4 regions of the Blautia sp. MSK20_18 genome follow, and region 1 is predicted to be linked to each of the others. Evidence: predicted binding sites of a transcription regulator. Region 1 holds the regulator's gene; each other region holds the start of a gene.
The links. The regulator HrcA, encoded in region 1, represses chaperone genes, less so after heat shock. The targets are predictions, from matches to a motif close to TGTTAGCACTCNNNNNNNNNGAGTGCTAACA.
Positions count from the first base shown of each region.

Region 2: the regulator HrcA is predicted to act here: its motif matches at 1,193-1,223, upstream of LI091_RS05245 (Hsp20/alpha crystallin family protein).
Region 3: the regulator HrcA is predicted to act here: its motif matches at 1,170-1,200, upstream of LI091_RS07805 (Hsp20/alpha crystallin family protein).
Region 4: the regulator HrcA is predicted to act here: its motif matches at 1,322-1,352, upstream of groES (co-chaperone GroES).

Region 1 is NZ_JAJCGR010000023.1:32,915-35,121, forward strand. Features, by position in the region: gene LI091_RS12670 (ABC transporter substrate-binding protein) at 1-439, shown strand, start outside; gene hrcA (heat-inducible transcriptional repressor HrcA) at 616-1,659, shown strand; gene grpE (nucleotide exchange factor GrpE) at 1,678-2,207, shown strand, end outside.
Region 2 is NZ_JAJCGR010000006.1:11,727-13,933, reverse strand. Features, by position in the region: gene LI091_RS05250 (glycoside hydrolase family 36 protein) at 1-885, opposite strand, end outside; gene LI091_RS05245 (Hsp20/alpha crystallin family protein) at 1,401-1,853, shown strand.
Region 3 is NZ_JAJCGR010000010.1:52,854-55,060, reverse strand. Features, by position in the region: gene LI091_RS07815 (YibE/F family protein) at 1-189, shown strand, start outside; gene LI091_RS07810 (YibE/F family protein) at 186-932, shown strand; gene LI091_RS07805 (Hsp20/alpha crystallin family protein) at 1,351-1,788, shown strand; gene LI091_RS07800 (nucleoside hydrolase) at 2,193-2,207, shown strand, end outside.
Region 4 is NZ_JAJCGR010000003.1:140,433-142,639, reverse strand. Features, by position in the region: gene LI091_RS03240 (FtsK/SpoIIIE family DNA translocase) at 1-784, shown strand, start outside; gene rlmH (23S rRNA (pseudouridine(1915)-N(3))-methyltransferase RlmH) at 781-1,260, shown strand; gene groES (co-chaperone GroES) at 1,376-1,663, shown strand; gene LI091_RS03225 (MATE family efflux transporter) at 1,663-2,157, shown strand; gene LI091_RS18440 (hypothetical protein) at 2,187-2,207, shown strand, end outside.

The sequences.
Region 1 (2,207 bases):
TCAGAATGCAGGCGTGTATGGAAAAGATAAGATCCATATGGCACCATTTCCGGAATTTGACGAGAAGGTGACCAATATCGCAACCTGGCAGTATGTACTGAATAAAAATTCTGATCATAAAGAAGCAGCTCTGAAGTTCCTTCAGTATGTGTCCGGATATGAGGCCAGTAAAAATTACGGACAGCTGACAAAAATGTGTCCGGCAAGACTGGATGTGATCGAGGATAAGAATTTTGATCTGGATGGCATTGAAATGATCCGGCAATATCTGAAAGATTATAAGCTGAAAGCAAGACCACTGTGTGCCGATTCCATAGAAGCCGTTTCGTCCATGGGAACGGAATTTCAGAAATATATGCTGGGACAGAAAACAGAAGCGGAATTTTTTGCCGGGGCACAGAACTGCATAGACCAGTATTACAAAAAAGCATCGTACTGATGCTTTTTTTGTTTTGAAAAAATAAGAACTTTTTTTCAAAACATATTGACAAATATTTTACATGGTGATATCTTAAAGACTGTAGATGTTAGCACTCCACTAAAATGAGTGCTAACAGATGTAAAAAAAGAATCAACATCCGTCAGGAAAGAATAAAAAGGAAAGGAGATGGATTCATGGAAGAGGTGTTGAATGAGCGCAAGCAAAAAATCTTAAAAGCAATCATCAAGACCTATATGGAAACCGGAGAACCGGTTGGTTCCAGGACCATTTCCAAGTATGCGGATCTCAATGTCAGTTCCGCAACGATCCGAAATGAAATGTCAGACCTGACAGATATGGGCTATATCGTCCAGCCTCATACCTCAGCAGGAAGGATTCCTTCAGATAAGGGCTACAGACTTTACGTCAATGAGTTGATGAAGGAGAAGGAAGCGGAGGTCGCAGAGCTGCGAGATCTGATCATTGAGAAGACAGATAAGATGGATAAGGTGCTTAAGAAGGTTGCGAAGGTTCTTGCTTCCAATACCAACTATGCTACCATGGTTTCCGTTCCGCAGTACAGCGGCAACAAGGTCAAGTTCATCCAGCTGTCGAGGATGAGCGAGCTTCAGCTTGTGGCAGTGGTTGTCAGTGACAACAACACAGTCCGGAACCAGATCATCAATCTGGATGAGGAAATGGACGACCAGACGATCCTGAAACTGAATCTTCTTCTTAACACCAATCTCAATGGGATCCCGATCCAGGATATCAATCTTGGGATGATCGCCAGACTGAAGGAACAGGCAGGCAGCCACAGCGGTGTGGTGGCAACGGTTCTGGATGCAGTGGCAGCCACCATTCATGTGGAAGAGGAAGATATGGAGATCTATACTTCAGGTGCAACTAACATCTTCAAGTATCCGGAGCTTGCCGATAAAGAGAAGGCAACGGAGCTGATCTCCGCATTTGAGGAGAAGCATGAACTTGCCGATCTTGTAAAAGAACAGATGTCAGATGGAGAGAATACAGGAATCCAGGTTTACATCGGTGATGAGATGCCAATCCAGACCATGAAGGACTGCAGCATTGTAACTGCCAGATATGAACTGGGAGACGGAATGTACGGAACCATCGGGATCATCGGTCCCAAACGAATGGATTATGAGAATGTAGTGGACAGTCTGAAGGAACTGAAGAATCATCTGGATGACGTTTTGAAAAAGAAGAAAACTTAGAAAGGCGGTAGAAAAAAAGTGTCGGAGGAAACAAAGAAAACATCCGAAGAGCAGGAAGCGGAGAAGGAAATCCCCGTAACTGACGGAGATCAGGAAGAAGAAAACCTGACACCGGAGGGAGAAGATCTGCCGGAGGAAGAAAACAATACTCCAGGCGAAGAAGCTGCCTCAGAGGATAAAAAAGAAGAAAAATCAAAAACTTCCTTCTTCGGAAAGAAGAAAAAAGATAAATCTGAGCAGAAGGTGGAGGAACTTACCGATCGCCTGAAGCGTACCATGGCTGAATTTGATAATTTCCGTAAAAGAACGGAAAAAGAAAAATCCAGCATGTACATCATCGGAGCAAAAGAAATCGTTGAAAAGATCCTGCCGGTTGTGGATAACTTCGAAAGAGGTCTTGCACAGGCACAGGAAGGCGATGCTTTTGCAGATGGAATGAAAATGATCTACAAGCAGCTTACCACAACACTGGATGAGCTTGGTGTGAAGCCGATCGAAGCAGTGGGAAAGGAATTCAACCCGGATTTCCATAATGCAGTGATGCATGT
Region 2 (2,207 bases), on a different contig from region 1:
ATAGGAAATTCTCCACTCATCCGGGATATTCTCATCTTCATTAAGAAGCAGACGGACCCAGATACCCGGGCGGACACCTTTTTTCTCCAGCTTGTCTGCAAGACCTTTCATATCCGGAAATCTGTCATTGCCTTTTGTCCATGGTCCACCGTTGTATTCATCCAGGCGGTGATGTTCCTGCCAACAGTCATCAATGACCATGAACGGAGGATTTTTTACACCTTCGGTCAGTTTCAGGATATAATCGGTATCACTTAAGATCTCCTCTTCGGAGCTGTCACCGTAAGCATAGTACCAGTTATTGCTTCCATATACCGGAAACTCCGGGAAGATCGGATCTGTACACATTTTTTCACAGAATTTCTGTGCAGTTTCAAAAGTATCTGCTCCTTCTGCTTCCATGCAGACGATCTGTGCGGCACACAGCTTTCTTCCTTTCAGCTGTACTCCTGTATTTCCGCAGCGAACATCCAGAAACAAAGTAATTCCTTTGGTATCCACCTGCCAGCAGCACATAGCAGAAGGACGGACCTTTACGCCAAAGCAGAGAACCTTCTCAGAAAGCTTCGCCAGAAAATACCACGGCAGATAACGGTTTCCGCTCATTCCATGCCATTCCGCATCACCATAGGTACGTTCCCAGGCATCTCCCAGAAATCTGGCGGATTTCGGGATCTTGTAGTTCCATCTCAGCTTCACACATCTCACTGCATCCTCGGATGTGACAAATATATCCTCATGTTCACCTGCGTCCTGAAATTCCACAGTAGTTGCACCGGCAGCTACTGTCGTCTGCCCTCCCTGGCACACAAGTCTCTCCTCTTCTGTTTCCACTGTTACATAATCCGGTACCCCAAGCTTAAAATCTGCATATTTTTTCTGCATTATTCTCTCCTCCTGTACTTTTTCATTTACATTTTGCTTTACCTACATACTCATGAATACTGTCTTTCTATCGTCTGTTCAACTCAGAAGAATGTACGAAAAATTTTTTTAATACATTTTGTCTATATGCCTTATTATATTGATTTTTTTGGTTTTTTCTATGCTTTAAAGTTATTATAACATTGCAGAATGTTCAATCTGCATAAGCTTTTCAGACCTTGTCCGATTCGCTTTTTAATATAAGAACATAAAGGGCTAAAGGTGGAAATTAGTTTTTCATTTTACGGAACACAAATTCTTCACAATTTTTTAGCACTCACCTCTTGACTTTGCTAGCAACAGGTGTTATATTACATATAGAACAAGGAAGGAGATAAAAAAGAACTTCCAGATGTTCAGAATAAAACCAAACGATCACCACTGCGGAATAACCCGAAGTGGTAACTATATACCGGCAACAGTTGGATTTCTTGATCCACCGGAACGGCTTTTCAATTTGAAAGGAGAAATGACTTATGATGTTCCCGAGTGTATTTGGAGAAAACTTATTTGATGACTGGATGGATGATTTTGGATTCAGAGATAATTTCTTTAGCGGAAAGAACCCTCTTTATGGCAAACATGCAAAAAATATCATGAAAACTGATGTACGTGAAACAGATAAAGGCTATGAGCTGGATGTAGATCTTCCAGGATTTAAGAAAGATGAAGTACAGGTACAGCTGAAGGATGGTTATCTTACCATCTCCGCTGCCAAGGGTCTTGACAAAGACGAGGAAGACAAGAAAGGCAATTATATCCGCCGTGAACGTTATGCCGGCAGCACAAGCAGAAGCTTCTATGTTGGTAATGGTGTAAAAAACGAAGATGTCCATGCAAAATTTGAGAACGGTGTTCTGAGACTTTCTATTCCGAAAAAAGCAGCTGAAGAGATTGAAGCTGATAAATATGTATCTATTGAAGGCTGACATTGACTCACTCTCACAGGGGGAGGATCCATAGGGATTCTCCTCCTCTTTTTTATACGCAATAATACATATGACACTCTCTTTCCAATTTACTACGTACTCACAAGTACTTTCACTCTATAGTAATGATCCTTTTGTCAAAGTTTTCATGATATTGGATATTTTTTAACAAATATGCTTGATTTTTTGAATATTTTTTATATATTTTGCATTATATTATTTCATTTTTTTGAAATTAATGGTATAATATGCACAGCTAATCGGATATTTGCAATCCGCATTCGGTTAAATAAATCTGTTTCGTAATCCTTCAGGATAATTCTCCTGAACAACCACGTAAAACACGATCACGAC
Region 3 (2,207 bases), on a different contig from region 1:
ATTCCCATGTTCATACTTAAGATGAATAATGATATAAGTTTTATAACGATCGTGAGATACCACATTCCATATGATATCTGTCGTTTTCTGATAGAAAGTATTGGAATTGTACTGGCAATACCGGTATCTGTTTTTATTGCTTCAGCGATTATGAAAATACCATCACGGAAAAGGGGTGTCAGAGAATGATCATTTTTCTTGCATTGATTTTAATTTTTCTGGTGATCTTGATTGGCGGAGAGCGTGGAGCCATGTCAATTATGACACTGGCGGGGAATATTGTAATTTTATTTTTTTCAATTATGCTGATGTCTGCCGGTTTTCCTGTACTGCTCCTGATATTGGTGGCAGGTGCAGGTGTCTGTTATATTTCTCTGTTTTATCAGAACGGAAATAATCCAAAGACGCGGGCGGCTTTTCTGGCTACACTGCTGGTAATGTTACTTTTGTTTATTCCGATTTATATTATTACGTGGAGATCAGGAAGTTACGGGTTAAATGAGCTGCAGATTTCGGAAGACGATTTTATGTATTATTACAGTACGGACCTTCATATTAACATGCTTCATGTAGGAATATTTGTAACTGTTTTCAGTACTCTTGGGGCTGTTATCGATACAGCATTATCTGTAACATCTTCTGTATATGAAGTCTGGACTCATAAAAACAGTCTGACAGCGAAAGAGCTTACAGCTTCCGGCTATCAGGTTGGGAAAGAAATTATCGGTACAACGGTAAATACGTTGCTGTTTGCTTATCTTGGAGGAACTATTTTATTATTTTCATACATTCAGACACAGCAATATAGCCTAGAGATCATTCTTAATTCCCAGTTCCTATTCCAGGATGTTGCAGCCATGCTATCTGGTGCGGTAGCCTGCCTTATTACCGTCCCGGTATCGATTAAATGTATTATTCGACAGATCTCATGAAGCATATCTCCACTGCACTGAATACGGAATCCATGGTCCCGATACAGATGTTCTTTTCTGTATTCAGCAGACGTGGGCTCTTTTTTATGAAAGCAGTTATTATATTTATGTATTTATGGGAGTGTTTTTTCAGGCAGTTCCATTTCTGATCCTGGGAGTCCTTCTATCTTCGGCGCTTAAGACATATGTATCGGAAAAATGGATCGTAAAATTACGGAAAATGTGAAGAAAGTGTGAAATTAGCACTCGCCTCTTGACAGTGCTAATAATGCGTGTTATAGTACATACAGAACAAAGGAAGAGAGAAAAAAGAAATCTTCCGGAGAAAGTTCTTACAGAATTTGCAGATGTTTTCAGAAACAGTAAATTAAAAACGCCTGCGCAGCACGCAGCGAATATAGATCAGGAGGAATGAGTTATGTTAATGCCAAGTATTTTCGGAGAAGATTTATTTGATGATTTTATGGGATATCCGACAGGCCGTCAGGCAGCTGCCAATGCTTATCCTCAGGTGAAGGATATGATGAAGACAGATATCCGTGATGTAGATGGCAATTATGAACTGGAGATCGATCTTCCGGGATTTAAGAAAGAGGATGTGAAGATCCAGCTGAAGAATGGTTATCTGAACATTCAGGCAACCAGAGAAGAGAAGAAGGACGAGAAGGATGATAAAGGTAAATATGTTCGCAGAGAACGTTATACAGGAACCTGCAACAGAAGCTTTTATGTAGGCTCGAGCATTAAGCATGAAGATATCCATGCGAAATATGAGAACGGAATCCTTCATGTAACCTTCCCGAAGGAAGAGACCAAGAAAGAAGCAGAAGAGAAGAAATTTGTTTCTATTGATTGATCAGCATTTATTGTGAAGCCCCGGTACTGGATTGCAAGCTCCGGGTGATGGGATATAGCATAATAACAATATCCGGAACAACCCAAACGGATATTGCAAATATTAAAGCTCCAAATTGCACATTGCATTTGTTTATATAAATGAATATAACCCCCTTTTTTCCACCCCTCTGCCAATGTCCGGCAGAGGGGTTCTTTACGTTTCAGCCTGAAGTACGGAGGTGAATTCTGATTACTGTTTACTGGTAATATTCCGCGAAGCGTGTTGCTGAGAACGGAGTGAACAGTAACGAATTCTGATTAACTTTACACTCTTTCCTCACTCTGTTATACTTGGAACAGGTAAACAGCGGAAATTCGGCAATACTATAAAATTGGGGAAAGAGTTTTTACAGAGGTGAATATATGGGAGATAAGATC
Region 4 (2,207 bases), on a different contig from region 1:
CCGTTACAATGCCTTTGCGGAATATGGGGTACGTAATCTTGGAGAATATAACAAAAAGGTTGCTAATATGCGGGTCCCGGAGGGAGAAAAGGCACCTGAGAAGATGCCGCAGATCGTGATCATCGTGGACGAGCTTGCGGATCTTATGATGGTTGCGCCGGGAGAAGTTGAGGATGCGATCTGCCGTCTGGCCCAGCTGGCACGTGCAGCAGGTATCCATCTGATCATTGCTACCCAGAGGCCATCTGTCAATGTCATCACAGGTCTGATCAAGGCCAATATGCCGTCCAGGATCGCATTTTCCGTATCTTCCGGCGTGGATTCCAGGACGATCCTGGATATGAACGGTGCCGAGAAGCTTCTTGGCAAGGGCGATATGCTGTTTTATCCGCAGGGGTATCAGAAGCCGGCCAGACTGCAGGGCGCTTTTGTTTCAGATGAGGAGGTCAGTGCAGTCGTAGAATATGTTTCTGACAAAAATCAGGGTGCTGTTTATGATACCTCCATTGAGAAGCAGGTCAATACAGCCGGTGTCCCGGGAGGAGCCGGCGGCGGTGACAGAGATGTCTATTTTACAGAAGCCGGTAAATTTATCATTGAGAAGGAAAAGGCCTCCATCGGTATGCTCCAGCGTATGTTCAAGATCGGATTTAACCGTGCGGCAAGGATCATGGATCAGCTTTGTGACGCAGGAGTGGTAGGTCCGGAGGAAGGAACCAAGCCAAGGAAGGTTTTGATGTCAGCAGAAGAATTTGAGAATTATCTGGAGGAGAACGGCGGATGAAAATAAGTATCCTGACAGTAGGGAAGATCAAGGAAAAATATCTGCGGGATGCCATTGCGGAGTATTCCAAGCGCCTCGGGCGTTACTGCAAGCTGGAGATCATAGAAGTGTCCGACGAAAAAACACCGGATAATGCCAGCGAAACAGTAGAAGATGCCATTCGGAACAAGGAAGGGGAGCGTCTTCTTAAATATATCCGGGATGATGCGTTTGTGATCACTCTGGAGATCGGAGGCGAACAGCTGACCTCTGAGAACTTCGCACGGAAGATCAACGAGCTGGGAATACGTGGGACCAGCCATATCCAGTTTGTGATCGGCGGCTCTATCGGTCTTGGAAAAGAAGTACTGAAGAGATCAGACTATGCTTTAAGCTTTTCGAAGATGACATTTCCTCATCAGCTGATGCGTGTGATCCTTCTGGAACAGATCTACCGCAGTTATCGTATCATCAGCGGAGAGCCCTATCATAAATAATATCATACTACATATCTGCAAATATCTTGACAATTTTCGGATATGTAGTATGATAAAAAAAGAGTAGCACTCAAAGCTCAAGAGTGCTAATAATCACAGAAAGAAGGAAATGAATATGGCATTAAAACCAGTTGCAGACAGAGTTATCGTAAAATATTTTGAGACAGAAGACAAAACCGCATCCGGCATCGTACTTCCGGACAGCTCCAAGGAGAAAACCCAGCAGGCAGAGGTTATCGCAGTAGGTGGCGGTAAGGTCGTAGACGGTAAAGAAGTACCGGTACAGGTAAAGCCGGGCGACCGTGTGATCTACGGAAAATACACAGGAACCGAGATCAAATATGAGGGTGAGAAATATCTGGTGATCAACGCAGATGATATCATTGCTATCGTAAAAGACTGATGAAGAATTTTTATCGTAATTTTCTGAAATTATGCTCCATGCTGGTGTTGCAGAATGTAGTGACCTTAAGTGTCAATCTTGCTGACAACATTATGCTTGGAGCCTTCAGCGAAACTGCATTATCCGGTGTGACCACCGTAAACCAGGTACAGTTCGTCTTTCAGCAGCTGCTTATGGCTCTGGGAGACGGACTTGTCATATTCGGAAGTCAGTACTGGGGAAAGAAAGAGACAGAGCCGGTAAGGAAGATCGGTGCCTGGGCCATGCGCACAGGCTTTTTTATTGCCCTTGTGCTGTTTATCCTGGCCAGTCTTTTTCCAACACAGCTGCTGGGGCTTTTTACAACAGACCAGACGATTATCGAAGCCGGTCTTTCCTATCTGGCGATCATCCGGTTTACTTACTTTTTCTTTGCGGTGACGCAGATCCTGCTTGCTACACTGCGCTGTGTGGAAATTGCAGGGGTTGCCTTCGGGCTTTCGTTAATGACTTAAGTGTAGTAATGGTAGGAATGTCCTATCAGATGCCGACAAATGGTGGTATC